Regions from separate parts of the Micrococcus sp. 2A genome, predicted to be linked through region 3. Evidence: predicted binding sites of a transcription regulator. Region 3 holds the regulator's gene; each other region holds the start of a gene.
The links. The regulator HrcA, encoded in region 3, represses chaperone genes, less so after heat shock. The targets are predictions, from matches to a motif close to TTNGCACTCGNNNNNNNCGAGTGCNAA.

Region 1 (10,796 bases), 450 kb from region 3:
TGTGGCCGTTGGCGGTGTCCACCACGAGGGCGTCCACGCCCGCCTCGACGAGCGCCATGGCCCGCTCCCAGCCGTCGCCGAAGAAGCCGACGGCGCCGCCCACGCGCAGGCGGCCCTCCTCGTCCTTCGCGGCGTCCGGGTACTTCTCCGCCTTGTCGAAGTCCTTGACGGTGATCAGGCCCTGCAGCCGGTTCTGATCGTCCACGAGGGGGAGCTTCTCGATGCGGTGGCGGGAGAAGAGCGCGACCGTCTCCTCGCGGGAGATGCCCACGGGGCCCGTGATGAGCGGCATCGGCGTCATGGCCGAGCGCACCGTGCGGGTGGCGAAGTCCTCGTGGTCCACGAAGCGGACGTCGCGGTTGGTGATGATGCCGACCAGCACGCCGTCCGTGTCCACCACGGGCAGGCCGGAGACGCGGTACTGCGCGCACAGCTCGTCGAGCTCCTCGAGGGTGGCGTCCGGGCCGACGGTGACGGGGTCCGTGATCATGCCGGACTCGGAGCGCTTCACCGTGTCCACGTGCGAGGCCTGGTCCTCGATGGAGAGGTTGCGGTGGATGATGCCCATGCCGCCCTGGCGCGCCATCGCGATGGCCAGCGGCGCCTCGGTCACGGTGTCCATGGCGGCCGAGATGACGGGGATGTTCAGGCGGATCCGCTTGGTCACCTGCGTCCCGGTGTCCGCGTCCGCCGGGATGACGTCCGTGTGGCTGGGCAGGAGGAGGACGTCGTCGTACGTCAGGCCGAAGAATCCGAACGGATCGGCGGCGGAGTGGACGGGGTCCGAGGACGGGCCGGTGCTGGTGGTGGTCACGAAGGGGCCTTTCGAGACGGGGGTTTCCGCGATTCTATGCCCACGGGGTGGTGCGCCGGGGATGGGTGCGTCGGCGGTCACAGGGTCGGGCGGGTCCGGGTCGAGGACCGGAGACGGAGGTCGGCATGGGGGCTCCCCGATGATGTGACGGTCGGGGCGCTCCCGTGAGGTCCGCCATGATTCGCGCACGGGCCGCCGGCGAGACCGGCGTCACGCCCGAGTCACAGAACGCAACCCGTTTCGTCGTCGTGCTAGGCACCCTCCTAGCCTCTCCCGGTGAGCACAGCACAGACCTCCCCCGCACCGGCCGCGCGACGCCGGCTCCCCGCCTGGATGACCAACTTCGGCTGGCAGATCGTGGCCGCCCTCGTCCTCGGCCTCGTCCTCGGCCTCCTCGCCCGCGGCATGGGCCACACCGAGGAGAACCCGACCTGGCTCGGAGAGATGCTCGACCTGATCGGCGGCATCTACGTGACCCTCCTGAAGGCCGCGGTCGTCCCGCTGGTCTTCTTCGCCGTCGTCGCCTCCATCGCCAACCTCGCCCAGGTGACCAACGCGGCCCGCCTGGCCGCGAAGACCCTGCTGTGGTTCGCGATCACGAGCCTCATCGCCGTGCTGGTGGGCCTCGCCGTGGGCGTGATGCTGCAGCCCGGCGTCGGCACCGGGCAGACCGCCCCGGACTCTTACAACGCCCGCGACGTGGGCTGGCTCGACTTCGTGACCTCCATGGTCCCGGTCAACTTCCTCGGCCTCACCGTGAAGGCGTCCACCAGCGACGCCGGCGCCGTCGTCGCCTCCCCCACCTTCAACGTGCTCCAGGTGCTCGTCATCTCGATCGCGGTGGGCGTCGCCGCCCTCAAGGTGGGTGAGAAGGCCGAGCCGTTCCTCGCGTTCTCCCGCTCGATGCTGGCCATCATCCAGAAGGTCCTGTGGTGGATCATCCGCCTCGCACCGATCGGCACCATCGGCCTGCTGGGCACCGCCGTGGCCTCCTACGGCTGGTCCACCATGGGCACGCTCGTGAAGTTCGTGGTCGCCATCTACATCGGCCTCGCCCTCATCATGCTCGTGGTCTACCCGCTGCTGGCCCGAGCGCACGGCCTCTCCGTGCGGCAGTTCTTCTCCGGCGTGTGGCCGGCGTTCCAGCTGGGCTTCGTCTCCCGCTCCTCGCTGGGCACCCTGCCCGTGACCCAGCGCGTGGCCGAGCGGAACTTCGGCGTGCCCACCGGCTACGCCTCCTTCGCCGTCCCGCTGGGCGCCACCACCAAGATGGACGGCTGCGCCGCCATCTACCCCGCCATCGCGGCCGTGTTCGTGGCGCAGTTCTACGGCATCGACCTGAGCCTCGGCCAGTACGCGCTGATCGTGCTCGTCTCCGTGCTGGGCTCGGCGGCCACGGCCGGCACCACCGGCGCCACCGTGATGCTCACGCTCACCCTGTCCACCGCGGGCCTGCCCCTCGAGGGCATGGCGCTGCTGCTCGCCGTCGACCCGATCGTGGACATGGGGCGCACCGCCCTGAACGTCTCCGGCCAGGCGCTCATCCCGGCCCTCGTGGCCAAGCAGGAGGGCATCCTGGACCAGGCCCGCTACGACGCCGAGCGCGGCGACGTGATGGCCGACGACGACGCCGAGATCGTCGAAGCCCGGGCGCAGGACCGCGCCGACACGCAGGCGCAGATGGTCGGGGTCGACACGCGTCCCTGACGCGGCCCCTCGCTCGACGCGCTGATCAGGGGAGGAGGGGCCATGGCCCCTCCTCCCCTGGCCTGTCCCCACGTCGGCGACTCCCTCGGCGCGCTGCCCGGTGGTCCCGAGCCCTCTCCCCCGCGCCCCCCTGGCGCAAGACCTCATCACGCGGCGGTCCGTCACGGCGCCGGGTCCGACGTCCCGGACCGCCATCGATCCCGTTGCGTCAAGGACGCGGCCGCGGAGCGCCCCGGTGCGCCAACGGAAGCGGGCAACAGGTGCGGAGACGCGAAACGGCCCGTCATCTGCGCGCGCAGATGACGGGCCGTCGTCGTGAGGGAGCCGGCCCTGCCGGCGACGTCACTCAGCTCAGTGCTGGTGGCCGTGCTCGTCCTCGTCCTCGGGCTTGTCCGCCACGAGGGTCTCGGTGGTGAGCACGAGCGCCGCGATGGACGCCGCGTTGGCCAGCGCGGAGCGGGTGACCTTCACGGGGTCGATCACGCCGTCGGCGAGGAGGTCGCCGTACACGCCCGTCTTCGCGTTGTAGCCGTGGTTCGGCGCCAGCTCGGCGACCTTGGAGACGACGACGTAGCCGTCCTCGCCCGCGTTCTGGGCGATCCAGCGCAGCGGCTGCTTGAGCGCCTTGCGCACGATCTCCACGCCCGCGGCGGCGTCCCCGGTGAGGGCCTGCACGTCGGCGTCCTCGTCCAGGACGGAGAGGGCGTTGATGAGGGCGGTGCCGCCGCCGGCGACGATGCCCTCCTCGAGCGCGGCACGCGTGGAGGACACGGCGTCCTCGATGCGGTGCTTGCGCTCCTTGAGCTCCACCTCGGTGGCGGCGCCCACGCGGATCACGCCGATGCCACCGGCGAGCTTGGCGAGGCGCTCCTGCAGCTTCTCGCGGTCCCAGTCGGAGTCGGTCGCGGCGACCTCGGCCTTGATCTGGGAGACGCGGGCGTCCACGTCGGCCTTCTCACCGCCGCCGTCCACGATCGTGGTGTTGTCCTTGGACACGGTGATGCGGCGCGCGGTGCCGAGCACGTCGAGGTCGGCCTGCTCGAGCTTCATGCCGAGGTCCGGGGAGACCACCTGGGCGCCGGTGAGGATCGCGATGTCCTGCATCATGGCCTTGCGGCGGTCGCCGAAGCCCGGGGCCTTCACGGCCACGACGTTCAGGGTGCCGCGGATCTTGTTGACCACGAGGGTGGACAGGGCCTCGCCCTCGACGTCCTCCGCGATCACGAACAGCGGGCGGTTGGACTGCAGGACCTTCTCCAGCAGGGGCAGCAGCTCCTGCACGTTGGAGATCTTGCCGGAGTTGATGAGGATGTACGGGTCCTCGAGCACGGCCTCCTGACGCTCGGCGTCGGTGACCATGTACGGGGACAGGTAGCCCTTGTCGAACTGCATGCCCTCGGTGACGTCCAGCTCCGTCGAGGTGGTGGAGGACTCCTCGATGGTGATGACGCCGTCGGTGCCCACGGTGTCGAAGGCGCGGGCCAGCAGCTCGCCGACCTCGTCCGACTGCGCGGAGATGGCGGCCACGTGGGCCACGTTCTTGCCCTCGACCGGGCGGGCGTTCTCCAGCAGGCGCTTCTCGACGGCGGTCACGGCCGCCTCGATGCCCTTCTTGACGTCGTTCGGCGCGGCGCCGGCGGCGACCTGGCGCATGCCCTCGTTCACGAGGGCCTGGGCCAGCACGGTGGCGGTGGTGGTGCCGTCGCCCGCGATGTCGTTGGTCTTGGTGGCGACCTCCTTGGCGAGCTGGGCGCCCATGTTCTCGTAGGGGTCGTCCAGCTCGATCTCACGGGCGATCGTGACGCCGTCGTTGGTGATGGTGGGGGCACCCCACGCCTTGTCGAGCACCACGTTGCGGCCCTTGGGGCCGAGCGTCACCTTGACGGTGTCGGCGAGCTTGTCGATGCCGGCCTGGAGGGCGCGGCGTGCGTCGTCGTTGAATGCCAGCTGCTTGGCCATGACGGACGCTCCTTTCGGTTCAGGAAGTCTTCAGGAAGTCTTCGGGGAGTGCGGGACGCGTCGGGCCCGGGGCGGCGCACCGGTGTGGTGCGCTCCGCTCACCGGGCCCGACGCGCGGGGGTCACTTGGTGACGATGGCCAGCACGTCGCGGGCGGAGAGGACGAGGTACTCCTCGCCGCCGACCTTGACCTCGGTGCCGCCGTACTTGGAGTACAGGACGACGTCGCCCTCGGCGACGTCCACCGGCACGCGGCTGCCGTTCTCGGCGACGCGGCCCGGGCCCACGGCCACGACCTGGCCCTCCTGGGGCTTCTCCTTGGCGGTGTCCGGGATGACGAGGCCGGAGGCGGTGGTCTGCTCGGCCTCCAGCGGGCGGACGACGATGCGGTCCTCGAGGGGCTTGATGGCAACGGACATGCTGCACACTCCTTCTTGTTCGACGTGCGGGCCGGCGACAGGGCCGCCGAGTCTGCGTTGACGTGGTCTCAGGGGGTGCCACGGGCGTGGAGACCCTCCGTCGTCGCGGTGCCGCAGGGTCCATCCTCGGGCGTTGGCACCCGGTACCCCCGAGTGCCAGTGTCGACTCTACTCCGGGCCTTGGCACTCCTTCAACACGAGTGCCAGCCGCGTCCGGGGGCGGGGTCCGCTCGCCGACTCGCCGCGCGGCTCGAGTCGTCAGCGCCCACTCCTGGCCCCTTGCCGTATGGACCCGGTTCCAGGGTGGTCACAACACGCCGTCTGCAAGAAGTTCAGGCGGCGTGTTGCGACCACCCTGCGGGGGGCTGGGGCGGGGCGGGGCGGCGGGGCCGGGGCCGGGGCGAGGCGGGGGCGGGAAACAGGGCGGGAGAGCCATAGGGGTCGTCGGGAGGGAGGCGGGACCACCCTCCCCCGGAGCGGACACGCAACGCCCCCTGCACAGCGGCCGACGGCGGGCGGCCCCATCCCCAGATGGGCTCACCGCGGGTGTCGCACGGTCCCGCTGCGCCGAGGCTTCGGCCATGTCGCCGACGCCGCCCTCGGGCCTTCCTCCCCTGCCTCCTGCGTTCACCACAGCTGAAGCGCGGACAGCGGGGGTGCCCCCTCAACGGCTGCGACGCGCTGACCTCTCCACTCCCCTGCACGGCGTGCGGTTCCGCGCGGAGTCTCCCGGCCCGTCATGGGCGGACGTCGGCCTGGCCGAACCGGGCCACGGATGGAGCGGTGCTGTCCTCGCCGCCCTGCTGCGCCGACGCGGTGCGGCGGTGCTCTCCCACGACACCGCGGCGCATCTGCACGGCATGCCGACCCCGCACGCCGCGGCCCCCTCCAGCCTCGTCCACGTCACGCTCCCGCCGGGGCAGCGGCTGCGGCGCGAGGGCGTCGCCCCGCACCGTCGGGATCTTCCAGCGCACCACGTGGGTGCCGTCCACGGGCTGCGGGCCACCACGCCGGAGCGGACCTGGGCGGACCTGTGCACGCGCGGCGCTCCGTGGACGCCGGAGGACCTCATCGCTGCCGGCGACCACCTGCTCGCCCGGCGCTGGTCGCGGCGAGGACGACGCGAGCCGGCGTCGACTCCGGAGGGGCTGGCCGCCGTCGTGGAGGCGCTGGGTGGTGTACCGGGCATCGATGCGGCGCGACGGGCGCTGGCGCAGGTGCGCGTGGGGTCGGACTCTCCCCTGGAGACGCGTGTGCGGCTCGATCTGATCGCTGCGGGGCTGGGCGAACCCATCCTGCAGTTCCGCCTCGACGCCGCCGATCCCCAGTGTCCCGAGGTGGACCTGTACTACGCCGACGGCGCCGTCGCTCTCGAGTACGACGGCGCGCATCACCTCGCGCGGGAGCAGCAGGCCCGGGACGCCCGGCGGGACCGCTGGCTCCTCGCGCGGGGGGTCGCTCCCCTGCGGGTGACGGCCGAGGATCACCGTGAGGCCTGCCGACGGCTGGTCGAGGTCATTCTCGAACGGCGGGCGGCGGGGCATCGCATCGACCCGCGCCCGGAGTCCACCTCGCAGAGTGGTCACGACGCGCCGCCTGCAGAGAGTTGAGACGGCGTGTTGTGACCACTCTCGGAGGGTGTGGGCGTCGGATGGAGGGACCGGAGACCACACGGGCGGCCGACGGCAGCTCAGCCCAGCCCAGCTCAGCCCCGCCCCGCCCAGCTCCAGCCCCGCCCAGCCCCGCTCAGTAGTAGACGGCGAGCGGGCCGGCCGGCCCCTCCACCACGTGGCACGGCGTCTTGAAGATCCGCTCGAGGACCTCGGGGCGCATGATCTCGTGGGGCGAGCCCGTCTCCACCACCTGGCCGTCGCCCATGGCCACGATGTGGTCGGCGTAGTGCGCGGCGAAGTTGATGTCGTGCAGCACGATCACCACGGTGCGGCCCAGCTCGTCGGCGGCGCGGCGCAGCTGCTGCATCATCTGCACCGAGTGCTGCATGTCCAGGTTGTTCAGCGGCTCGTCGAGCAGCACGTACTCGGTGTTCTGCGCGAGCACCATGGCCACGTAGGCACGCTGACGCTGGCCGCCGGAGAGCTGGTCGAGGTAGCGGTTCTCGAACGGCCCCAGGCCCAGGAAGTCCACGGCCTCGGAGATGTGGCGCTCGTCGTCGAGGGTCAGCCGCCCGCGGGAGTACGGGTACCGTCCGAAGCCCACGAGCTGCCGCACCGTCAGGCGCGTGATGAAGTGGTTCTCCTGGCGCAGGATGGACAGGGTCTGCGCGATCCGCCGCGAGGGGGTCGCGGTGATGTCCTGGCCGCCCACGGCGATCGTCCCGGCGTCCGCGTCCTGAAGCCGTCCGATCATCGTCAGCACGGTGGACTTGCCCGCGCCGTTGGGCCCCACGAGGGCGGTGATGCCCCCGGCGGGGATCTGCAGGTCCACCGGACCGATGCACACCTCGTCACTGTGGCGCTTGGTGACGCCCCGCAGTTCGATCACAGCCGACCCTTTCTCATCACGACGATCAAGAAGGTGATGCCGCCCACGAGCTCGATGACCACGGTGACCGCACCCCCCGCGTAGAAGACGTGCCGCAGCACGAAGTAGGCGCTCGCGAGCACGGCGTAGCCGGCCAGTGCGGCCACGGGCAGCACGAGACGGTGGTCGTACGTGTCCGTGATGGAGTACGCCAGTGTGGCCACGAGGAAGCCGAGGAACGTCATCGGCCCCACCAGGGCGGTGGTCATGGCCATGAGCACGGAGACGAGCAGCAGCGTCCCCATGAGCTCCCGACGGTGGCTCAGCCCCAGGTTGGTGGACACGTCGGCGCCGAGGGCCACCACGTTCATTCGCCGCGAGCGCAGCCACAGCAGGAGGCACACCGCGACGACGATCGGCGCGGCCACCGCCACGTACTCGGTGCGCGCGTTGGAGATGTTGCCGAACAGGCGGGCCGAGAGCACGTCGAACGAGTTGGGGTCCAGCAGGCGCTGCATGAAGGTGCTCAGCGCCGCCAGTCCCCCGCCCAGGACCACGCCCACGAGCAGCATCAGGTGCATGCTCCCGTACGGCCGGGAGAGCAGCCACGAGTACAGGGCGGTGGCCAGCACCACCATGAGCGCAGCCTGGGCCAGGAAGGGCCCGGTCCCGCTCACCACGGCGACGCCGGCAGCCCCCAGCGCGTATACGGCGGCGGTCTGCACCGCCACGTAGAGGGCCTCGAAGCCCATGATCGAGGGAGTGATGATCCGGTTGCCGGTGGCGGTGTGGAAGCTGACCGTGGCGAACGCGTGGCACAGGGCCACGAGGGCGATCACCCCGATCGCGTCCACGCGCATCCCGGCGATGAGCCAGAACGCGCGGGAGCCCGGCGTCGCCTCATTGCCCCACAGCAGGATGCCGGCCGTCGCGGCCAGCCCGACGACGGCGAGCACCGCCACGGTCACGAGGTACCGGGTGCGCTCGGCGCGGGTGACGAACGGGCCGGACGCGCGAGCGCGGTCGGCGAGGGGACCGGCGGCGGTGGAGCCGCGGCGCAGCCCCGGGACGGTGCGGGCCTCAGCCATGCTTGGCCTGCCTCAGGAGCAGAGCGAGGAACACCACGGCCCCCACGACGCCGAGGATCAGGGAGATCGGCACCTCGAAGGGCATGATCACGGTGCGCCCGATGACGTCGCACACGATGACCACCCAGATGCCCACCATGACCACCCACGGCAGGTTGGTGCGCAGGTTGTCCCCGCGCACCATGGAGACGATGTTCGGCACCACGAGCCCCAGGAAGGGCAGGGCCCCGATCACCACGGTGACCACGCCCGTGGCCACGGACACCATCGCGACGCCGGTGAAGACGACCGCCTCGTAGTTCAGCCCCACGTTCGTGGCGATGTCCTTGCCCAGCCCGGCCACGGTGAAGCGGTCAGCGATCACGAAGACCGCCACGCACACGGCCAGCACGATGAACAGCAGCTCGTAGCGGCCGCGCACCACGGAGGTGAAGGAGCCGGCGAACCACGCGCCCATCTGCTGGAGCATGTCGGTCTGCAGCGCGAGGAACGTCGAGGCCGAGCCCACGACGGCGCCCATCATGATGCCCACGATCGGCACGATCAGGGAGGAGGAGAGCCGCACGCGGCGCAGGAACAGGAAGAAGACCATGGTGCCCACGAAGGCGAACAGCACGGCGCCGACCATGCGGGTCATGATCCCGGCGCCCGGGATGAGGAGCATGGTGACCAGCAGCCCCAGCCCCGCCCACTCGGTGGTGCCGGTCGTGCTGGGCTCGACGAACCGGTTCTGCGTCATGAGCTGCATGATCAGCCCGCACATGGCCATGGCGGCGCCGGCCAGGATCAGCGCGATCGTGCGGGGCACGCGCGTGATGCCGAACATCTCCGCCCCGCCCTCCGCGTCGAGGTCGTAGACCCCCACGAAGAGGGAGAGGACGGTGAGCGCCACGGTGATCGCGGCGCCGGCGAGCAGGGGCCACGTGCGCTGCCAGCGCGAACGCTCGGGGCGCAGGACGGCGGGAGGGACCCAGCACACGCGTTCGCCCGGACCCGCCGCGAGGGGCTGGGTCCGGGCGTCGACGGTGCCGGTGGGCGACTGGGTCACCGGGCGCCTTCGAAGGCCTTCGCGAGGTCCTCCATGACGGTGGTGTGGTTCTGGATGTCCTCGGCGACGTAGAAGTCGGCGGGCAGGTACACGATGTTGCCCTCCTTCACCGCAGTCACGTCCTGGAGGGCCTCGGAGCGCTCGATCAGCTCGGCGGCGGTGGCGTTCTCCTCGCCGACGGCGGCGTCGCGGTCCATGACGATCAGCCAGTCCGGGTTCGACTTCGCGATGGCCTCGACGGAGATGTCATCGCCCTGGTGGTTGTCGGAGCCGGACTGCTCGAGGGCCGGGGTCAGGTCCAGCATGTCGAAGAACGGGCCGATGGCGCGACCGGTGCTGGGCGCGACGTACGACAGCTCGCCGCCCGAGGCGATGAGGCCCATGACGGTCTGCTCGGGGTCGTAGGCGTCCTTGGCGCGCTGCGTGGCGGCGTCGAAGTCGGCGATGAGCTTCTCGGCATCGGCCTCGTGGCCGGTGGCCTCGCCCAGCAGGGTGGTCAGCTTCTTCAGGCCCTCGTCCATGGGGGTCTGCGTGACGTCGAAGTTCGTGTCCACGACGGCGGCATCGCCGGTCAGCTCGTCGATCTCCGCCTTGCGCTCGTTGAACCGCTGGCCGTTGAAGACGACGTCCGGCTCGGCCGTGACGAACAGCTCCATGTCCGGCTCCCGGTGGTTGCCGATGTCGGCGACCGAGTCGTCCTGGAGGTAGGAGGGCCCGCCCTCGCCCTTGTACATGATCTGCTTCGGCGCGGCCGACAGCTCGATGCCCCAGTCGTCCAGGGTGCGGAAGGTGCGGTTGTCCGTGGCGATGACGGAGTCGACCTCCTCCGGCAGGGTGCCCTCGGCGCCGGACATGTCGGTGACGGTGACCCCGGCCACGACGCCGCCCGAGGCGGCCGAGGAGCCGCCGGCGGAGCTCGCGGACGCCGAGGACTCGCCGGAGGCGCTCGCGGAGGACGAGCCCGTGGCTGCGCCGCCGGCGGAGCAGCCGACGAGGGCGAGGGCGGCGACCGAGGTCAGGGCGATCGCCGACAGGCGAGGGGCGTGGGGGGCGCGCTGCATGGTTCTCCTCCCGGGCGCCGCTCGAGGCGGGCCGAGGTCTGGGGTGTCTCGTCAGGGTCGGCAGGGCCCACCCTCAGGTGAGGCTTGCCTCAGTGGATTAAAGTACACATGAGTGCGCTAATCAACAAACCGGGGCCCCGACTCCGCGGATCCGATGTCGGACGGCGACATCGAGACCCTCAGCCCACCCCGTCCAGGGGCGTCACCTCGAGGGCCACGC
Region 2 (10,796 bases), 930 kb from region 3:
CGGGTCGGCGAGCCCGCTGGCCAGCAGGTCCAGCAGCTCACCGCCCACGTTCACGCGGGCCACTTCGAGATCGTGCTCGCGCTGGCCCGTGGAGAGCCGTTCCCGCAGCTCGCCGGTCTCCGCGTCCACCAGGTGCGCCGCGAATCCGCCCGCGTCCCGGCGGAACAGCACGTTGGAGAGCGAGACGTCGCCCCAGAAGAACCCCTCCAGGTGGAGCTCCACCAGCAGGGTCGCCAGCGCCTCCATGAGCCGCACGAGGGTCGGCCGCTGCAGCCGCTCGGAGAACACGGCGCGGTAGGGCAGGGAGAAGCGCAGGTGCCGGGTGACCAGTGCCGCGGGCAGGGGCGTGCCGTGGTCGCGGGTGCGTCCGGTGACGACCGCGACGGGCTCCACCGAGGGCGGCGGGCGGTCCGCGAGGCGGCGCAGCAGCCGATATTCGCGGAAGGCGAGCTCCTCCGTGGTCTCCTTGACGGCCACGATGCTCCCGCCCACGTGGGCGAAGCGCACCACGTGCCGCGAGATGCCGCGTGGCAGGGCGGCGAGGACGTCCTCCGGCCACTCCTCGAGCGGCGTGGACCACGGCAGCGCGAGCAGGGCCGTCGCGGGGTCCTCGGTCGCGTCGCCGGACGGGGCGCCGGTGACGGTCAGGCGGTCGGCGGGGGAGGGGGCGTTCGTCTCCGGGGGGGCCATGCCGCCGATCCTCCCAGACTGGGCGGATATGCTCACCTCGCGCATCGCGAGCCCGGCCCCGGCAGGTGCCCGCGCCCGCCGCCCGGAGCGCACCGGGACGCACACTTCGACCCCAGGAGGACCCTTGGCCAGCAGCAGAGCCTCGACGCCGTCGACCGACGCCCGAGCGCGCGCCCGCCGCATGCAGGAGGAGCAGCAGCGCAGGGACCGCCGCCGCCGCTCCCTCTGGATCTGGGGCGCCGTGCTCGCCGCCGCGCTCGCGGCCGCCCTCGTGGTGGCGCTCGTGGTGAACCAGGGCCGCGACGCCGCCGCCGAGGCCGGGCCCCTGCCCGCCGTCGCGAACACCGAGGGCGGCGTGGCCCTCACCTCCACCACCGCGCTCGCCGACGGCGGGGAGGACGTCGGCGAGGTCAAGGCCGCCGACGTGCAGGTCCCCGAGGGCGCCGGCGGCCAGCCGGAGAGCGTCCCGGGCGCCGAGGCGCCCGCGGACGGGGAGCCCCACCACGTGGTGGTGTACGCCGACTTCAACTGCGTGCACTGCGCCGAGTTCGAGATGAGCAACGCCGAGCAGCTGAACACGTGGCTCGACGAGGGCAAGGCGACCGTCGAGTACCGGATCGTCGACTTCCTCAGCACCCCGGGCAACCAGAACTACTCGGCGCGCGCCGCGAACGCCGCGTACTGCGTGGCCGAGCAGAAGCCCGAGGCCTACAACGCCTTCGTCGAGGGTCTGTTCGCGGCCTACCAGCAGCACGGGGGCAAGGGCATCTCCGACGACGAGCTCGTGGACCGCGCCGAGGAGCTCGGCGCGGACATCTCCTCCTGCGTGAAGGACGACGCCTACCGGCCCGCCGTGGCGTACGCGACCGCCAAGGCCAAGGCCGCCGGCGTCGGCGGCACGCCGACCGTCCTCATGGACGGCAAGAACTGGGCCATCGACGGCGCCGAGGACTCCTTCGGCGACTGGGCGTCCGCCAAGATCGAGGGCTGATCCCGGTATCCTTCAGGGGGTCGGTGCCGCGCCCGCGCGGACCCGGCCCCCTGCCCGCCCCCTTAGCTCAGCTGGCCAGAGCATCTGCCTTGTAAACAGAGGGTCACCGGTTCGAATCCGGTAGGGGGCTCGCGACGACCTCTGCATCCGTGCTGGTCAACTCCGCGCGTCGTGCCCTAGTGTGAGCCGCGTCACCCCCGGTGCCCGATCCCTCGGACTCCACCGCAGGCGGTGGCCCGTCCCCTCGAGGAGCAGCACGATGACGCCCTCTCCCCCCTCCCGCACGCGTCGTCTCGGCGCCCTGCTCGCCGCCGCCGTCGTGGCCGGCAGCGCCCTCGGCGCCTCGCCGGCCGTCGCCGTCGATGCCGCCCCCGACGCCTCACGCCCCGCGGTCTCCGCCCCGGCGCGCACGGCCGCGTCCACCGCCGCGGACCCGAACGCGGACGGCTACGACTCCTTCATCGTCACCTACAAGGAGACCGCGTCCGTCTCCCGCCCGACGGGCAGGGCCCTCGCGTGGGGCAAGGCGGCGAAGGAGGCGGGCGTGTCCGTGAAGGAGCTGCGCGAGACCGCGCTCGGCTCCCACGTGATCGCCACGGACGAGAAGCTCAGCCCCTCCGCGTCCGCCGCGTTCATGGCGGACCTGAAGGCCTCGAGCCTGGTGGAGGCCGTGGAGCCGAACGCCATCATGACCGCGAGCGGCCTCACCCCCGCCGATCCGTCCTACGGGCAGCAGTGGGGCTTCACCGGGGTGAACGGCATGCGCGTGCCGGGGGCGTGGGACAGCACCACGGGCACCGGCTCGATCGTCGCCGTGATCGACACCGGCATCACCTCCCATGCGGATCTCAACGCCAACGTGGTGGCCGGCTACGACTTCATCTCCAACACCACCTCCTCGCGTGACGGCAACGGCCGTGACGCCAACCCCGCCGACGAGGGCGACTGGTACCTCGCCGGCGAGTGCGGCGATCCCAACCCGTCGAACTCCTCCTGGCACGGCACGCACGTGGCCGGCACCGTGGCGGCCGCGGCGAACACGGTGGGCGTCGTGGGCGTGGCCCCGAACGCGAAGATCCAGCCGGTGCGCGTGCTGGGCAAGTGCGGCGGCTCGCTCGCCGACATCGCCGATGCGATCGTGTGGTCCGCGGGCGGCTCCGTGCCCGGCGCCCCCCTGAACGCCACCCCGGCCGACGTGATCAACATGTCCCTCGGCGGCTCCGGCACCTGCGGGACCACCTACCAGAACGCCATCAACGCGGCCGTGGGTCGCGGGGTGCCCGTCGTCGTGGCCGCCGGCAACGAGAACCAGCCTGCCGCCAACGCCCGCCCCGCCAACTGCCAGAACACCATCACCGTGGCCGCGTCCGACTCCTCCGGCCGCCGCTCCTCCTTCTCCAACTACGGCAGCGCCGTGGACGTGACGGCGCCGGGCAGCTCCATCATCTCCACGGTCAACACGGGCACCACCCGGCCGTCCGGCGCGGGCTACGCCTCCTACAACGGCACCTCGATGGCCACCCCGCACGTGGCGGGCCTGACCGCGCTCATGCTCACGAAGCAGCCCGGCCTGACCCCGGCACAGGTCGAGTCCACCCTGAAGTCGACCGCCCGCGCCATGCCCGTGACCTGCTCCGAGGGCTGCGGCGCCGGCCTGGCCGACGCCACCGCGGCCGTCGCCGCCGTCGGCGGGACGGCGCCGACCGACCCGACTGCTCCCGTGGAGCCGGCCCCCGCGCCCTCCGGCAACCTGCTGGTGAACCCGGGCTTCGAGTCGGGGGCCACCGGCTGGAGCGGCACCGGCCGGTCGCGGTACGAGTCCGTCTCCCCGCACTCGGGGGTCTACCACGGCGTGCTCAACAACCTCGGCTACGCGAACACCGCGACCCTCTCGCAGACCGTGGCCGTGCCCGCCGGCACGACCACGACGCTGTCCTACTGGGTGCGCGTCGACTCGGCCGAGACCAGCTCGTCCACCGCGTACGACAAGCTGTCCGTGCAGGTCCGCGACGGCGCATACGGCACGTACACCCTCAAGACCCACTCCAACGTGGAGAAGGGTCGCGGCTGGGTGCAGCACACCGTGGACGTCTCCCGCTTCGCGGGCAGGACGGTGACCCTGCAGTTCCGGGGCGTGGAGGACTCGTCCGCCTGGACGGCCTTCAGCCTCGACGACCTCGCGCTCTCCGCGAAGTGAGGCGAGCGGCAGGAGGGCCGGCCGGCCCTCCCGCCGTCGCGCGGACTTGCCCCCGCCGGGGGGATCCGGTAGAGTTCTGCGAGTTGTCCGGTCCGCCACGGCGGAACGGGACGCGCGCGGATCTTTAGCTCAGTTGGTTAGAGCGTTCGCTTCACACGCGAGAGGTCGCTGGTTCGAGTCCAGTAAGATCCACCGCAGCGGGGCCCTCCTTCGGGAGGGCCCTTCTGCGTGCCCGAAGGTGCGTCCGGCGTGATTGGATGTCACCGGCGACCAGCCGCGATCGAGGAGCAGCCAGGCGCAGAGCGCAGGAAGGACACGGTGGACGGCGTGGACCCGGACGGCCCCCAGGAGGCGGAGCGCTTCGACCCGCGCATCCCCGAGCCCGCCGCGGAGCCCACCCTGATCCCCGTGATCCGCCCCGCGGCCGCCGCGGAGTCCCCCGGGCGGCCGGCGCCCCCGGTGATGCTCAGCCCGGACTCGGCGGTGGACCTGGACCCGCTGCTGCTGGACGAGGACGCCGTCAACGAGACCGGGCTCGCGGCAGACCCCGGCCTGCACCCGGACCAGGGCGTCGTCCAGGCGGACGGGGCGGAGGACGCCACTCCCACCCCGGCCGCCGACTCGCCCCTGACCGAGCCGCCGCTCTCGGAGCAGGTGCCCACCTCGGTGCTCTCCCCGGCGGACGCCGACGGCGCCCTGCCCGCGCCGGCCGTGATCCCCGAACCGGACGTCACCGTCCCGGACCCGGTGGTTCCGCACGGCCCGCCGGAGAAGAAGGGCCGGCGCCGAGGGCGGCGGGGGCGCCAGGACCGCGCCGTGTTCGAGGAGGCCCTGCCCACGCAGACCCTCGCCATGGTGGAGCGTCTGCAGAGCTCGCCGTACGGGCGCAGGATGCGCTCCACCCTCCAGCAGCGCAGGGACGTCGAGCACCATTCCGTCGAGGCGCGGACCACCCTGGACTTCGCCCTCAAGCTGGGGGAGACGATGTTCAGCTTCGGGGCCACCTCGCTGGACGTGGAGACCTCGATCATCGTGGTGACCCAGGCCTACGGCATCCAGGAGACCGAGGTGGACCTGACCAACCAGGCCATCTCCCTCAACTACGCGCCCGACTCCTCCCGCGGCGAGGTGCCGTACACGCTGCAGCGCGTGGTGCGCTCCTCGTCCACGCACTTCGACGGCCTCGTGGCCGTCCACCGGCTCGTGGAGCAGATCTCCGAGGGGAAGGTCGAGCGCTCCGAGGCGCAGCGCCGTCTCGTGGAGATCCGCCACCGGCCCAAGCCGTTCCCGCCCTTCTTCGAGGTCCTGTTCGCGGGCGTGTTCGCGGGCTGCTTCGTCCCGTTCATCGGCGGCTCCTGGGAGGGCGCTCTGCTGGGCATGGTCTCCACGTGGCTGGTGTTCTGGCTCAAGGTCCAGGCGGACAGGGCCCGCTTCCCCGAGATCTTCTCCGCCATGTTCGCCGCCTTCCTCGCCACGGTCATCGCCCTGGTGGCGTTCGCCCTCCGGGTGCCCGTCAACCCCGCCGTGGTGACCGCGGGCGGCATCATGATGCTCCTGCCGACGGTGCGGTTCGTGACGGCCACCCAGGACGCGATCAACGGGTTCCCCGTCACGGCCGCCGGCCGCTTCATCTCCGCCCTGCTCGTCTACGCGGGGATCATGGGAGGGATCATGCTCGCGGTGGGGGTGGCGGAGATGGTCGGGCTGCCGCCGCTGGACCTCGCCGAGACCTCGCAGGAGAGCCACCCGTTCCTGCTCCTGCTGGCCCTCGTGGCGGTGGCGTCCATGTCCGACGCGGTGGTGGAGCAGAACCGCAGTCGTGCCATCCTCGCGAGCGGGGCGGTCTCCGCGGTGGGCTACCTCGTCTTCACGGCGGTCACCGCGGCGGGCACGAGCGGTCGGCTCGCCCCGGCGATCGCGGCGGCCGCGATCGGCTTCACGGCGCGGATCGTGGCGGAGCGGATCGGTGCTCCCGCCCTCGTGGTCGCGCTGCCCAGCGTGCTCTTCCTGCTCCCCGGCCTGACCATCTTCCGCTCCCTCTACGGATTCACCGTGGAGTCCCAGTCGGAGATGCTCGGGATCGTCGGGATCGTCGACGCGATCGTCATCGTCGCCGCGATCGCCGCCGGCGTGGCCCTGGGCAACACGGTGGCCAAGCCCGTCACGGACCGCCTGCGGGACTCCTCGCCCCGCGCGCTGCCGCCACGCCTGCGCTGACGGGACCCGCCCGGCGTCGTCGGGGCGGGCGGGACCGACTCAGGCCGGGAGGCGCCAGTCCACCGGCTCCGCGCCCGCCTCGGCGAGGAGGGCGTTGACCCGGCTGAACGGCCGCGAGCCGAAGAAGCCCCGCTGCGCGCTCAGGGGGGAGGGGTGCGGGGACTCCACGACGCCGCACCCCGCCTCGCGCAGCACCGGAGCCATGCGCCGGGCATCGGCGCCCCACAGCAGGCCCACGAGGGGGGTGCCGCGCCCTGCCAGCGCCCGCACGGCGGCCTCGGTGATCTGCTCCCAGCCCATCCCGCGGTGGCTCGCCGGCGCGCCCGCGCGCACCGTGAGGACGCGGTTGAGCAGGAGCACCCCCTGGTCCGTCCAGGCGGTCAGGTCGCCGTGCTCGGGCGGCGTGACGCCGACGTCGTCGTGGAGCTCCCGGTAGATGTTGGCCAGGGAGCGCGGCAGCGGACGCACACGGCGGTCCACCGCGAAGCACATCCCGATCGGGTGTCCCGGCGTCGGGTAGGGGTCCTGGCCCAGCACCAGCACGCGCACGTCGTCGAAGGGCTGGCGGAAGGCTCGGAGGATGTCCTCCGGTGCGGGCAGGACGTGCTCGCCGGCGTCGCGGCGCGCGCGCAGGGCGGCGCCGACGTGCTCGAAGGCGTCCGACTGCGCGGCCAGCGCCCTCTCCCATCCGGGGTCCAGGGGTGCGAGGAGATCCATGCTCCGAGCGTATCCGCGCGCCGACGGCCGCGACGGTCACTACAGTGGCCGTCATGCCTCAGCCGGATCTCCGCCCCGACGACGCCGCCGCGCGCGCCTCCCGCGCGCCCCTCGGCGGTCTCACGGAGCAGGAACGGGCCGTCCTCGACCTCGAGGCCGCGACCTGGCGGCACACCGGCGCGAAGGACCACGCGATCCGGGAGCGCCTCGGACTGGCGCCGACCGCCTACTATCAGGTGTTGAACGGACTGCTGGATCGCGAGGCCGCCCTGGCCTACCGCCCCCTCCTCGTCCGTCGCCTGCTGCGCACGCGCGGCACCCGGCGACGGGCGATCAGGAGGCCCGTGACTCCCTCGTCCACCGCTCCCGCTTCCCCCCGCCAGGAGAACTGACCGATGGCATACCGGCCCGACCGCTTCGACGACGTCCCCGAGTACACCGACCAGCGCGGCGCGCACCGCGCGTCCTTCGCACCGGCCGCCGCCGGCGCCACCGCCGCGTCCAGCGGCGCAGGCGGGGGCGCTCTCCGCCCGCTGCTGCTGCTCGCCGGGCTCGTGCTGCTCGCGGGCCTGTTCCTGGGTGTGATCCTGCCGTGGCTCACCGGCGGGGACGACCGCCCGACGGCCGGCGCGGCGGACTCCTCGTCCTCCTCGGCGCCCACGGACAGCACGACCGAGGCCCCGGCCTCCTCCTCCGAGGCCGCCGCGTCCTCGACCGAGCCTGCCCCGCCCTCCGCGACCACGGACGCGTCGAGCACCGGGCCCGCCCCGGCCGCCGAGTCCTCCCGTGCCGCGCAGGAGTCCGCCGCCCAGGCGTCCCGTGACGCGGAGGCCTCCCGCGCCGCCGAGCAGTCCTCCGCTGCCGCGCAGGCCGCCGAGTCCTCCCGTGCCGCGCAGGAGTCCGCCGCCCAGGCGTCCCGTGACGCGGAGGCCTCCCGCTCCGCCGCCGCGTCGGCCGAGGCCGCCCGCGCCGCCGAGGCATCGCGCTCCCAGGCTGCCGAGGCATCGCGTTCCCAGGCTGCCGAGGCATCGCGCTCCCAGGCTGCCGAGGCCTCCCGCTCGCAGGCCGCCGAGGCGTCGCGCTCGCAGGCCGCCGAGGCGTCCCGCAAGGCCGAGGCCTCCCGTGCCGCCGCAGCGGCGAAGAGCACCCGTGTGACGGTGTACAACGCAACCCGCATCAACCGCCTGGCCGCCCGCAACGCGCAGGAGCTCAAGAACGCCGGCTTCACGTCGGTGTCCGCCCAGAACTGGAGCGGCCCCCGCGTGGGCGCCTCCACCGTGATGTACAACCGCTCCGGGGACAAGGCCGCCGCCGAGGCCGTCGGCCGCGAGCTGGGCCTCCCCGTCGTCCAGAGCCCGAACCTGCAGGTCGACGGCGTCGCCGTCGTCGTCACCGGCTGACCCCGTCGGCGGCGCGTCCGCCGACGCTGTGCGACCCCCGTGGGCGCCACCCCCTGAGGGGACGGCGCCCACGGGGGTCGCGTGCATCCGGACCCGCGCGCCGTCCTCGTGTCGTCCGCCCGGTGCGGATGCGGGCGGACGACGCCCCAGCCTTTTGCACTCTCCCGGGGAGAGTGCTCATAATGGGGTTAGCACTCCGAAGGTGGGACTGCCAGTCGTACCCCGGCCGGCACCCCCGTGGAGGAGGACCTGTCCATCGGTGAGGCCCCGTTCCGGGCCGTCCGTCGCGGGCATCGGTGCGGGTCAGCCACCAGCAAGGAACGTGACGTCCAGAAAGGACATGCACTCATGGCCAAGACCATCGCATTCGACGAAGAGGCCCGCCGCGGTCTGGAGAAGGGTCTGAACACCCTCGCGGACGCCGTGAAGGTGACGCTCGGCCCCCGCGGCCGCAACGTGGTGCTCGAGAAGAAGTGGGGCGCCCCCACCATCACCAACGACGGCGTGTCCATCGCCAAGGAGATCGAGCTCGAGGACCCCTACGAGAAGATCGGCGCGGAGCTCGTCAAGGAGGTCGCCAAGAAGACCGACGACGTCGCCGGCGACGGCACCACCACCGCCACCGTGCTCGCCCAGGCGCTCGTGCGCGAGGGCCTGCGCAACGTGGCCGCCGGCGCCGATCCGCTCTCCCTGAGGCGCGGCATCGAGAAGGCCGTCGAGGCCGTCACCGCCGAGCTGCTCTCCGCGTCCCGCGAGATCGAGACCAAGGAGCAGATCGCCGCCACCGCGTCCATCTCCGCCGCCGACCCGCAGATCGGCGCCCTCATCGCCGAGGCGCTGGACAAGGTCGGCAAGGAGGGCGTCATCACCGTCGAGGAGTCCAACACCTTCGGCCTCGAGCTCGAGCTCACCGAGGGCATGCGGTTCGACAAGGGCTACATCTCCGGCTACTTCGTCACGGACACGGACCGCCAGGAGGCCGTCCTCGAGGATCCCTACATCCTCATCGTGAACTCCAAGATCTCCACCGTGAAGGACATGGTGGCGATCCTCGAGAAGGTCATGCAGTCCGGCAAGCCGCTGCTGATCATCGCCGAGGACGTCGACGGCGAGGCCCTGGCCACGCTGGTGGTCAACAAGATCCGCGGCACCTTCAAGTCCGTGGCCGTGAAGGCTCCGGGCTTCGGCGACCGCCGCAAGGCCATGCTCGCCGACATCGCCATCCTCACCGGCGGCCAGGTCATCTCCTCCGAGGTCGGCCTCTCCCTGGAGAACGCCACCCTCGACCTGCTGGGCACCGCCCGCAAGGTGGTCATCACCAAGGACGAGACCACCATCGTGGAGGGTGCCGGCGACGCCGAGCAGATCGCCGGCCGCGTGGCCCAGATCCGCGCCGAGATCGAGAACACCGACTCGGACTACGACCGCGAGAAGCTCCAGGAGCGCCTCGCCAAGCTGGCCGGCGGCGTGGCCGTCATCAAGGCCGGCGCGGCCACCGAGGTGGAGCTCAAGGAGCGCAAGCACCGCATCGAGGACGCCGTGCGCAACGCCAAGGCGGCCGTGGAGGAGGGCATCGTCGCAGGCGGCGGCGTGGCCCTGATCCAGGCCGGCGCGAAGGCGTTCGAGGGCCTGCAGCTCGAGGGCGACGAGGCCACCGGCGCGAACATCGTCAAGGTCGCCATCGAGGCCCCGCTGAAGCAGATCGCCTTCAACGCGGGCATGGAGCCGGGCGTCGTGGCGGACAAGGTCAAGACCCTCGAGGCCGGCCACGGCCTGAACGCCGCCACCGGCGAGTACGAGGACCTGCTGGCCGCGGGCATCAACGACCCGGTCAAGGTGACCCGCTCCGCCCTGCAGAACGCCGCGTCCATCGCGGGCCTGTTCCTCACCACCGAGGCCGTCGTGGCCGACAAGCCGGAGAAGAACCCGGCCGGCGGTGCCGAGGGCATGGACCCGATGGGCGGCATGGGCGGCATGATGTGACCACCCGCTGAGCCCGCCCGGTCCTCCCGGGCGCCCAGCACGCGAGGCCCGTCTTCCCGATCCGGGGAGGCGGGCCTCGCCGTGTCGGCTCAGGAGCGCAGGGCCTCCAGCTCGCGGCGCAGGTTCAGACGCGCCGGCTGCTCCCAGCGGGCGCGGCCGGTGGCGGTGGCGTAGAGGTGCTCGGCGGAGAGCAGGTGCTGGAGGACGGCAGCCCTCCCGGTGCGCCAGTGCGCGTCAGCGACGTGCGCGAAGTCCGCGCGCACGGCCTCGACGTAGCCGTCATACCCCTGGGGGGAGCTGCCGAGCACCGCGAGGTCCGCGTCGCTCAGAGCAGCCCCGGCGGGGTCGCCCGGGGCTGGGCGGTGGTCCACGGTGAGCAGCACGAGCCGCTCGACTTCGGCGACGAGGGCGGTGGGCACCCGCAGCCGCGGATCGCCGAGCAGGTGGAGGGCGAGCTCGGCCGAGTCCGCCTCGTCCTGGCCGGGGTCGGCCGTCTGGTCCGCCGCGTAGACGGCGTCGTGGAACCAGGCCGCCAGACGCACGGCGCGGGGGTCCGCGCCGAGGTCCTCACCAGCGGCGTCGAGCTCGTCCAGCGCCTCGA
Region 3 (8,169 bases):
AGCGCGTCGTAGAGCGGGCGCAGGTAGGGGTCGATCTTCTCGTTGAGTCCGCCCGGCAGGAAGCCGAGCCGCTCCCCGGCCTCGACGGCCGGGCGGGTCAGGATGATCCGCGTGACCTCCTTGGCCTGGAGGGCCTGCACGGCCTTGGCCATGGCCAGGTAGGTCTTGCCGGTGCCGGCCGGGCCGAGCCCGAACACCACGGTGGAGCGGTCGATCGCCTCGACGTAGTCCTGCTGGTGGAGCGTCTTGGCGCGGATCGTGCGGCCGCGGCCGGAGAGGATCGAGTCCAGGTGCAGGACGCCGGCGCCCACGCGGCCTCCGCGGACGAGGTTCACCACCTGCTCCATCACCTCGGGGGTGACGGCGGCGTCACGGCGTGCGATGGAGCGCAGGTCCTCCACGACGCGGCGCACTGCGGCGACGTCCGGCGCGGGACCGGAGAGGTCGAGCCGCTGGTCCCGCACGGACAGGCCCACCGCCGGGAACACGCCGCCGAGGATGCGCAGCAGAGCGTCCTGGGGACCGAAGGCGCGGACCATGAGGTCGGCGGTCTCGAACTGGACGGACTCCTCTGCGGAGTCCGGGGGGAGGACGGCGGGAACGGTCACGAGGGGCGGATCACCTGTTCGGTCGGGGGCGGGATGCTCGGGTCCAGTCTAGGCGGACGGCCGGGCGCGGGACGGGCCCCTCACCAGCGGCCGAGCCGGTGCTCGAGCACGGCCAGTGCGGCGGGGCCGGCCGTCGAGGCGCGCAGCACGTGGGGTCCGAGCCGCACCGGGTGCGCCCCGGCGTCCCGGCACGCGTCCAGCTCGGCGGGCGAGATCCCGCCCTCCGGGCCGACCAGCACGGCGATCTCCTCGGCCCCGGCCCACGCGGCCTCCGGAAGGGCACCCAGCCCGTCCGCGGCGTCCTCGTGGAGCACGAGGAGCACGCGTCCCTCCCGCGCCAGGGACGCCGCGCCCGTGCCGGAGACGGGCTCGCGCACCTCGGGCACCCGCGCCCGGCGGGCCTGCTTGGCCGCGGCGTGGGCGGTGTCGGCCCACTTCTGCCGGGCCTTGGCGGCCTTGGGACCCTTCCACCGCACGATCGAGCGCTCCGCCTCCCACGGGACCACGGCGTGGACCCCGAGCTCCACGGCCGCCTGGACCGCCATGAGGTCGCGGTCACCCTTGGCCAGGGCCTGGACGAGCACGAGGCGAGGCGCGGGATCGGGCTCCTCGTCCACCTCGTCGAGCCGCACGTCGACGGCGTCGGGGGAGGCGGCCAGCACCGTCCCGTGGCCGCGGCGGCCGGAGCCGTCCGCCACGAGCACGGACTCCCCCGGGGCAAGGCGCATCGCGGCGGCGGCGTGCCGGGCCTCGGAGCCCGTGAGGGTCACGGTGGCCCCGGCGGCCGCTCCCTCGAGCGCCCCCGCCGCCAGGTGGAACAGCGGCGCGGTCACAGGTTCTTCAGGTTCTCCCGCAGGCGGGCGAACACGCCCCGCTGCTGCGGGGCGCCGTGGACCACGTCCTCGCCGCGGATCTCGGCCAGGCGCGTGAGGAGCTGGCGCTCCTCGCCGGTGATGTCCGTGGGGGTGGTGACGACCACGTCCACCTTGAGGTCGCCGCGACCGGAGCCGCGCAGCCGGCCCACGCCGAGGCCGTGCAGCGTCTCCACGTGCCCGGACTGGGTGCCCGGCTCCAGGGTCACGCTCTGCTTGCCGTCCAGGGTGTCGAGGGTGATGCTCGTCCCGAGGGCGGCGGCGGCCATCGGGACCGTCACGGTGGTGGCCAGGTGGTCGCCCTCGCGGCGGAAGACGGGGTCCGGGCGCACGGCGATCTCCACGTAGAGGTCGCCGTTCGGGCCGCCGGCGGGGCCGGCCTCTCCGCGGCCGGCGAGGTGGATGCGGGTGCCGTCGTCCACGCCGGCGGGGATGCGCAGGGTGAGGGGGCGCTCCGTGCGCACTCGTCCCTGGCCCGAGCACTCGGTGCAGGGGGTGGGGATCACGGTGCCGAAGCCGCGGCACGCCGGGCACGCCTCGGTGGCCATCACGGTGCCGAGCATCGAGCGCATCGGCCGCTGCACCATGCCGCGGCCGTGGCAGGTCTCGCAGGTCTCGGGGTCGGTGCCGGGCTCGCAGCACGAGCCCTCGCATCGCTCGCAGCGCACGGCCGTGTCCAGGTGGAGGGTCTGCTCGCTGCCGAACACGGCGTCCTTGAGGTCGATCTGCGCGGTGACGAGCGCGTCCTGTCCCCGGCGCGTCCGGCTCGCGGGGCCCCGGCCGGCGCCGCCCGCCGCGGACATGAAGGTCTCGAAGATGTCGGCGAAGCCGCCACCGCCGAAGCCGCCGAAGCCGCCGCCGAACCCGGCGGAGCCGTTCTCGTTGCCGGTGGTGTCGTAGCTGCGGCGCTTGTCCTGGTCCGAGAGGACCTCGTAGGCGTGGGAGATGCGCTTGAACTGCTCCGCGGCCTCCGGGCTGGGGTTCACGTCCGGGTGGTGGGTGCGCGCCAGCTTGCGGTACGCGCGGCGGATCTCCTCGGTGCTGGCGTCGCGGCTGACGCCGAGGGTCTCGTAGTGGTCGGACACGGTGGGGGCACTTCCTTCGCGGGGGTCGAGGTCAGGGGGTGAGGATGCGGGAGAGGTAGCGGGCGATCGCGCGGACGGAGGCCATGGTGCCGGGGTAGTCCATGCGCGTGGGGCCCACCACGCCCACCTTGGCGACGGCGCCCGGCCCATAGGCGGCGGCCACCACGGAGGTGTCCGCGAGCGAGCCGGCGTTCTCGGAGCCGATCCGCACGGACACCCCGTGCGCGTCCTGCTCCATCTCCGTGAGCAGGCGCAGCAGCACCACCTGCTCCTCGAGGGCCTCCAGGATCGGTCCGATCGAGGCGCCGAAGTCCCCCGTGGAGCGGGCCAGGTTGGCGGTGCCCGCCATGACGATCCGGTCCTGTCGGCCCGCCTCCAGGAGGCTGCGGACCGCGCCGACGAGCGCGTCCGCCGTGGGACGCTGCTCCGGCCGCACACCCGTGACGGCCGCGTCCAGCAGGGCGGCGGCCTGCCCGGCCCCTCGGCCGATCATCGCCTGGAGCAGGAGCAGGCGCAGCGCGGCGAGGTCATCCTCCGCCACGAGGCGCTCGAGCGGGACCACCCGCTGGTCCACCCGGCCGGTGGAGAGGATGAGCACGGCGAGCACGCGCGTGGGCGTTAGGGAGACGAGCTCGAGGTGGCGCACGGTCGAGCCGTCCTCGTGCGGGAACTGGGCGACGGCCACCTGGTGGGTCAGCTGGGCGAGGAGGCGCACGGTGGCCTCCATCATGTGCTCCGTGTCCTGCTCCGAGTCCAGCAGTGCCTGCACGGCTCGGCGCTCGGCCGGAGAGAGGGGCTTGACCTCGGAGATGCGGTCCACGAACACGCGGTAGCCCTTGTCCGTGGGCACCCGCCCCGCGGAGGTGTGGGGGGCCACGATCAGACCCTCCTCCTCGAGGGCGGCCATGTCGTTGCGCACCGTGGCCGAGGAGACGCCCAGCGCGTGACGCTCGACGATGGCCTTGGAGCCCACGGGCTCGCTGAGGGCCACGTAGTCCTCCACGATGGCCTGGAGCACCTGCAGTCGGCGCGGCTGCTCCGTCATGACGGTCTCCTTCCCTCCGATGTCTGGCACTCGCCACATCCAAGTGCCAATCCTACCGCCCTTGGTACCGTGCCCGACATGGACTGGAGCACGTGGGGCCCCGCGGGCCACGATTCCCTGACCCGACCGCCGGCGCGGCGCACCCGCGAGGTGCCGGCCTCCCCCGGCGTCGTGCTGGAGGACGTCGGCTCGGGGTTCACCGGCGCCGTCGTGCGCACGGAGCGCTCCGGCGGCGTGCACGTGGTGGTCCTGGAGGACCGCCGCGGCGTCCGCCGCTCCTTCCCCCTGGGCGGCGGATTCTGGATCGACGGCGAGCCCGTCACCCTCACCCCTGCGACGACGACGGCGTCGCGCGCGCCCGCCCGGACGGCGTCGGGATCCCGCCGCGTGGAGGGGGTCCGGGCGCGCACCGCCCGCGCGTCGCGGATCTGGGTGGAGGGCGTGCACGACGCCGAGCTCGTCGAGAAGGTCTGGGGCGAGGACCTGCGCCTCGAGGGGATCGTCGTGGAGCCGCTGCACGGCGTGGACGACCTGGCCGGGGCGATCCGTGAGTTCTCCCCCGGCCCCCGGCGCCGCCTGGGCATCCTCGTGGACCACCTCGTGACGGGCTCGAAGGAGGAGCGGATCGCCGCGGAGGCGATGCGGGTGCCCGGAGCGGCCGGCAACGTGCTCATCCTGGGCCACCCCTACGTGGACGTCTGGCAGGTCGTCAAGCCCGCCGTGCTCGGCATCGAGGCCTGGCCCGTGGTCCCGCGCGGCCAGGACTGGAAGACCGGCGTGCTGAAGGGCCTGGGCTGGCCCCACGGCACGAAGGAGGCCACCGGACTGGGCTGGAAGCGGCTGCTCTCCCACGTCACCACGTACGCGGACCTCGAGCCGTCCCTGCTGGGCCGGGTCGAGGAGCTCATCGACTTCCTCACCGCGGAGGACCGTGGCTGAGCACGCCGGGGCGCCGGCTCCGCCTCCCGTCGCCGCGCTACACTGATCGGGCCCCGCGTCCGCCCCGTGCGGCCGGGACCTTGCCGCCCCTCAGGAGGATCCGCCGTGAACACCACCCCGCCGCAGACCGGCCAGCCCCGTGCCGCGGCCTGGGTGGCCTCCGCCGGCACCGAGGGCGGACCCCTCAGCGCGAAGCAGGACCGAGACCGCGCCGCCTTCGGGCACCTGAGCGTGGCGCTGGGATGTCTCGGACCGCTGCTCGTGTGGCTGCGCTACCGTGACCGCGGACCGTTCACCGCTCAGGAGGCCAAGGAGGCGCTGAACTTCTCCGTGCCGCCCACGCTGCTGGTGGTGCTCTTCCTGCTCCTGGGCGCCCTCCCGGTCATCGGGCCGATTCTCGCGATCCTCGGCGCCCTCACCTGGGTGGCCATGTCCTGCTACGGCGTCATGGGGGCCGCGAACGTGTCGAAGGGCCGCCCCTTCCGCTACCCGTTCAACCTGCGCGTCCTGCGCTGAGCCGCACCGCGCTCGGCGTCAGAAGCCGGCCAGGTCCCGGACGATCCGGTCGTTGCGCAGCCGCCCCTCGAGGGTCGGCACGATCCGCCCGGACTGGGCGGCACGGCCGTCCACGAGCCCGTCCGCGATGAGGGCGGCCACGAGGTCCCGCAGCCGGGCGCCGTCGTCGCCGGCCGCGGCGAACCCCTCCTCCACCTCGGCGAGGCCCAGTCCCGTGGACGTGCGGGCGGCGAGCATCACCCGCTCGAGCCGGCGCGCCGGCGCATCGGGGATCTCCCGGCCCACAGCCGGGGTCACGCCCGTGGCCAGGCGCTGCGCGTACGCGGCGGGGTGCTTCGCGTTCCAGAAGCGCACGCCCGCCAGGTGCGAGTGCGCGCCGGGCCCCACGCCCCACCAGTCCTGGTCCTCCCAGTAGGCCACGTTGTGCCGCGCCCGGTGGACGCCCGTCCCCTCCGGGTCCCGCGCCCAGTTGGAGACCTCGTACCAGCGGTAGCCGGCCGTGGCGAGCATCCGGTCGGCCAGGACGTACTTGTCGGCCTGGTCGTCCGGGTCGACGTCGTCCACCTCGCCGCGGGCCACCCGGGCCCCGAACTTCGTGCCCTCCTCCACGATCAGGGAGTACGCGCTCACATGGTCCGGCGCGAGGGCGACGGCCGTCTCGAGCGTGGCGCGCCAGTCCTCGAGCGACTCCCCCGGCGTGCCGTAGATGAGGTCCAGGGAGACCTCGAGGCCGGCCGCGCGGGCCGCGGCGACGGCGGCGGGCACCGACGCGGGACGGTGCGTGCGGTCCAGTGTGGCCAGCACGTGTGGCACGGCCGACTGCATGCCGACCGAGAGCCGGGTGAATCCGCCCGCGGCGAGCGTGGCGGCGTACTCCGGGGTGATCGTGTCCGGATTCGCCTCGGTGCTGACCTCCGCGCCCGGCACGATCCCGAACCGCTCCCGCGCCGCGGCGAGGATCCGCACGAGGTGGGAGGCCGGCAGCAGCGTGGGCGTGCCGCCGCCGAAGAACACGGTGTGCAGCGGGCGGGCGGGCACGCCGGAGGCCTCGAGGGCGCGCTCGGCGAAGGCGAGCTCCGCGATGGCCGTCTCGGCGTAGTCGCCGCGGGCCGCGCCCGGGCCGAGGTCCACGGCCGTGTACGTGTTGAAGTCGCAGTAGCCGCAACGAACGGTGCAGAACGGCACGTGCACGTACAGGCTGAACGTCCGCGGCGCGCCGGCGGCCGCGGCCGCGCGGACCCGCGCGCCGACGTCGGCGGGCAGGGCGCCGTCGTCGGGCACCGGCATGCCCAGGGGAAGGGCGGGCACTTACTTCTTGGCCTGCTCGGCACCGTCCGAGGACAGTGCGGCGATGAAGGCCTCCTGCGGGACCTCGACTCGGCCCACCATCTTCATGCGCTTCTTGCCCTCCTTCTGCTTCTCCAGCAGCTTGCGCTTGCGGGAGATGTCGCCGCCGTAGCACTTGGAGAGCACGTCCTTGCGGATGGCCCGGATGTTCTCGCGCGCGATGATGCGCGCGCCTATCGCCGCCTGGATCGGCACCTCGAACTGCTGACGCGGGATGAGCTCCTTGAGCTTGCCCGTCATCATCACGCCGTACGCGTAGGCGTTGTCCCGGTGGGTGATCGAGGAGAACGCGTCCACCTGCTCGCCCTGCAGGAGGATGTCCACCTTGACGAGGTCGGCGACCTGATCGCCGTCGGCCTTCCAGTCCAGGGAGGCGTAGCCCTTGGTGCGGGACTTGAGCTGGTCGAAGAAGTCGAACACGATCTCCGCGAGCGGGATCCAGTAGCGGATCTCCACGCGCTCCTCGGAGAGGTAGTCCATGCCCTTGAGATTGCCGCGCTTGGCCTGGCACAGCTCCATGACGGCGCCGATGAACTCGCTCGGCACGATGACCGTCGCCGAGGCCATCGGCTCCCGCACCGCCAGGACCTTGCCCTCGGGGTACTCGGAGGGGTTGGTCACGGTGATGACCTCCTTGTCCTCCTTCGTGACCTCGTAGACCACGTTGGGCGCGGTGGAGATCAGGTCCAGGTTGAACTCGCGCTCGAGGCGCTCCCGGATGATCTCCAGGTGCAGCAGGCCCAGGAAGCCCACGCGGAAGCCGAAGCCCAGCGCCACGGACGTCTCCGGCTCGTAGACGAGCGCGGCGTCGTTGAGCTTGAGCTTGTCGAGGGCGTCGCGCAGCACCGGGTAGTCGGAGCCGTCGATCGGGTAGAGGCCGGAGAACACCATGGGCTTGGGGTCCTCGTAGCCGCCGATCTCCGCGGCGGCGGGCTTGGCGTGATTCGTCACCGTGTCGCCCACCTTCGACTGGCGCACGTCCTTCACGCCCGTGATGAGGTAGCCCACCTCGCCCACGGACAGGCCCTGGGAGGGGTGGGGCTCCGGCGAGGACACGCCGATCTCCAGAAGCTCGTGGGCCGCGCCCGTGGACATCATCCGGATCTTCTCCCGCGGGGAGAGCCGGCCGTCCATGACGCGCACGTAGGTCACGACGCCGCGGTAGGTGTCGTACACGGAGTCGAAGATCATGGCGCGGGCCGGGGCGTCGGCGTCGCCCGTGGGGGCGGGGATCCGCTCGACGACGCGGTCCAGCAGCGCCTCGACGCCCATGCCCGTCTTGCCGGACACCCGCAGCACGTCCTCCGGCTCGCACCCGATCAGGGTGGCGATCTCGGCGGCGTAGCGGTCCGGATCCGCGGCGGGCAGGTCGATCTTGTTGAGCACGGGGATGATCTCGAGCTCGTTCTCCATGGCCAGGTACAGGTTGGCCAGGGTCTGCGCCTCGATGCCCTGCGCGGCGTCCACCAGCAGGATCGCGCCCTCGCACGCGGCGAGCGAGCGGGAGACCTCGTACGTGAAGTCCACGTGCCCGGGCGTGTCGATCATGTTCAGGGCGTAGTCGGTCCCGTCCAGCGCCCACGGCATGCGCACCGCCTGGGACTTGATGGTGATGCCTCGCTCGCGCTCGATGTCCATGCGGTCCAGGTACTGGGCCTTCATGTCACGCGGCTGCACCACGCCCGTGGACTGCAGCATGCGGTCCGCCAGCGTCGACTTCCCGTGGTCGATGTGGGCGATGATGCAGAAGTTGCGGA

Region 1: groES (co-chaperone GroES) is a predicted target of HrcA. The motif match lies at 5,079-5,105, and genes of this name have one in related genera.
Region 2: groL (chaperonin GroEL) is a predicted target of HrcA. The motif match lies at 8,401-8,427, and genes of this name have one in related genera.

The regions. Positions count from the first base shown of each region.
Region 1 is NZ_CP154351.1:1,828,122-1,838,917, forward strand. Features, by position in the region: gene guaB (IMP dehydrogenase) at 1-814, opposite strand, end outside; gene AAG742_RS08370 (dicarboxylate/amino acid:cation symporter) at 1,091-2,521, shown strand; gene groL (chaperonin GroEL) at 2,873-4,480, opposite strand; gene groES (co-chaperone GroES) at 4,602-4,898, opposite strand; gene AAG742_RS08385 (hypothetical protein) at 5,606-6,508, shown strand; gene AAG742_RS08390 (ATP-binding cassette domain-containing protein) at 6,645-7,400, opposite strand; gene AAG742_RS08395 (iron chelate uptake ABC transporter family permease subunit) at 7,397-8,467, opposite strand; gene AAG742_RS08400 (ABC transporter permease) at 8,460-9,515, opposite strand; gene AAG742_RS08405 (ABC transporter substrate-binding protein) at 9,512-10,576, opposite strand; gene AAG742_RS08410 (class I SAM-dependent methyltransferase) at 10,756-10,796, opposite strand, start outside.
Region 2 is NZ_CP154351.1:442,120-452,915, forward strand. Features, by position in the region: gene AAG742_RS02085 (DUF4032 domain-containing protein) at 1-690, opposite strand, end outside; gene AAG742_RS02090 (thioredoxin domain-containing protein) at 815-1,681, shown strand; tRNA gene AAG742_RS02095 (tRNA-Thr) at 1,738-1,811, shown strand; gene AAG742_RS02100 (S8 family serine peptidase) at 1,941-3,878, shown strand; tRNA gene AAG742_RS02105 (tRNA-Val) at 3,997-4,070, shown strand; gene AAG742_RS02110 (threonine/serine exporter family protein) at 4,107-6,095, shown strand; gene AAG742_RS02115 (uracil-DNA glycosylase) at 6,135-6,812, opposite strand; gene AAG742_RS02120 (DUF3263 domain-containing protein) at 6,866-7,204, shown strand; gene AAG742_RS02125 (LytR C-terminal domain-containing protein) at 7,208-8,212, shown strand; gene groL (chaperonin GroEL) at 8,561-10,195, shown strand; gene AAG742_RS02135 (DUF4031 domain-containing protein) at 10,285-10,796, opposite strand, start outside.
Region 3 is NZ_CP154351.1:1,376,210-1,384,378, forward strand. Features, by position in the region: gene AAG742_RS06400 (PhoH family protein) at 1-608, opposite strand, end outside; gene AAG742_RS06405 (16S rRNA (uracil(1498)-N(3))-methyltransferase) at 689-1,441, opposite strand; gene dnaJ (molecular chaperone DnaJ) at 1,438-2,565, opposite strand; gene hrcA (heat-inducible transcriptional repressor HrcA) at 2,597-3,610, opposite strand; gene AAG742_RS06420 (DUF3097 domain-containing protein) at 3,689-4,549, shown strand; gene AAG742_RS06425 (DUF4870 domain-containing protein) at 4,655-5,065, shown strand; gene hemW (radical SAM family heme chaperone HemW) at 5,084-6,373, opposite strand; gene lepA (translation elongation factor 4) at 6,374-8,169, opposite strand, start outside.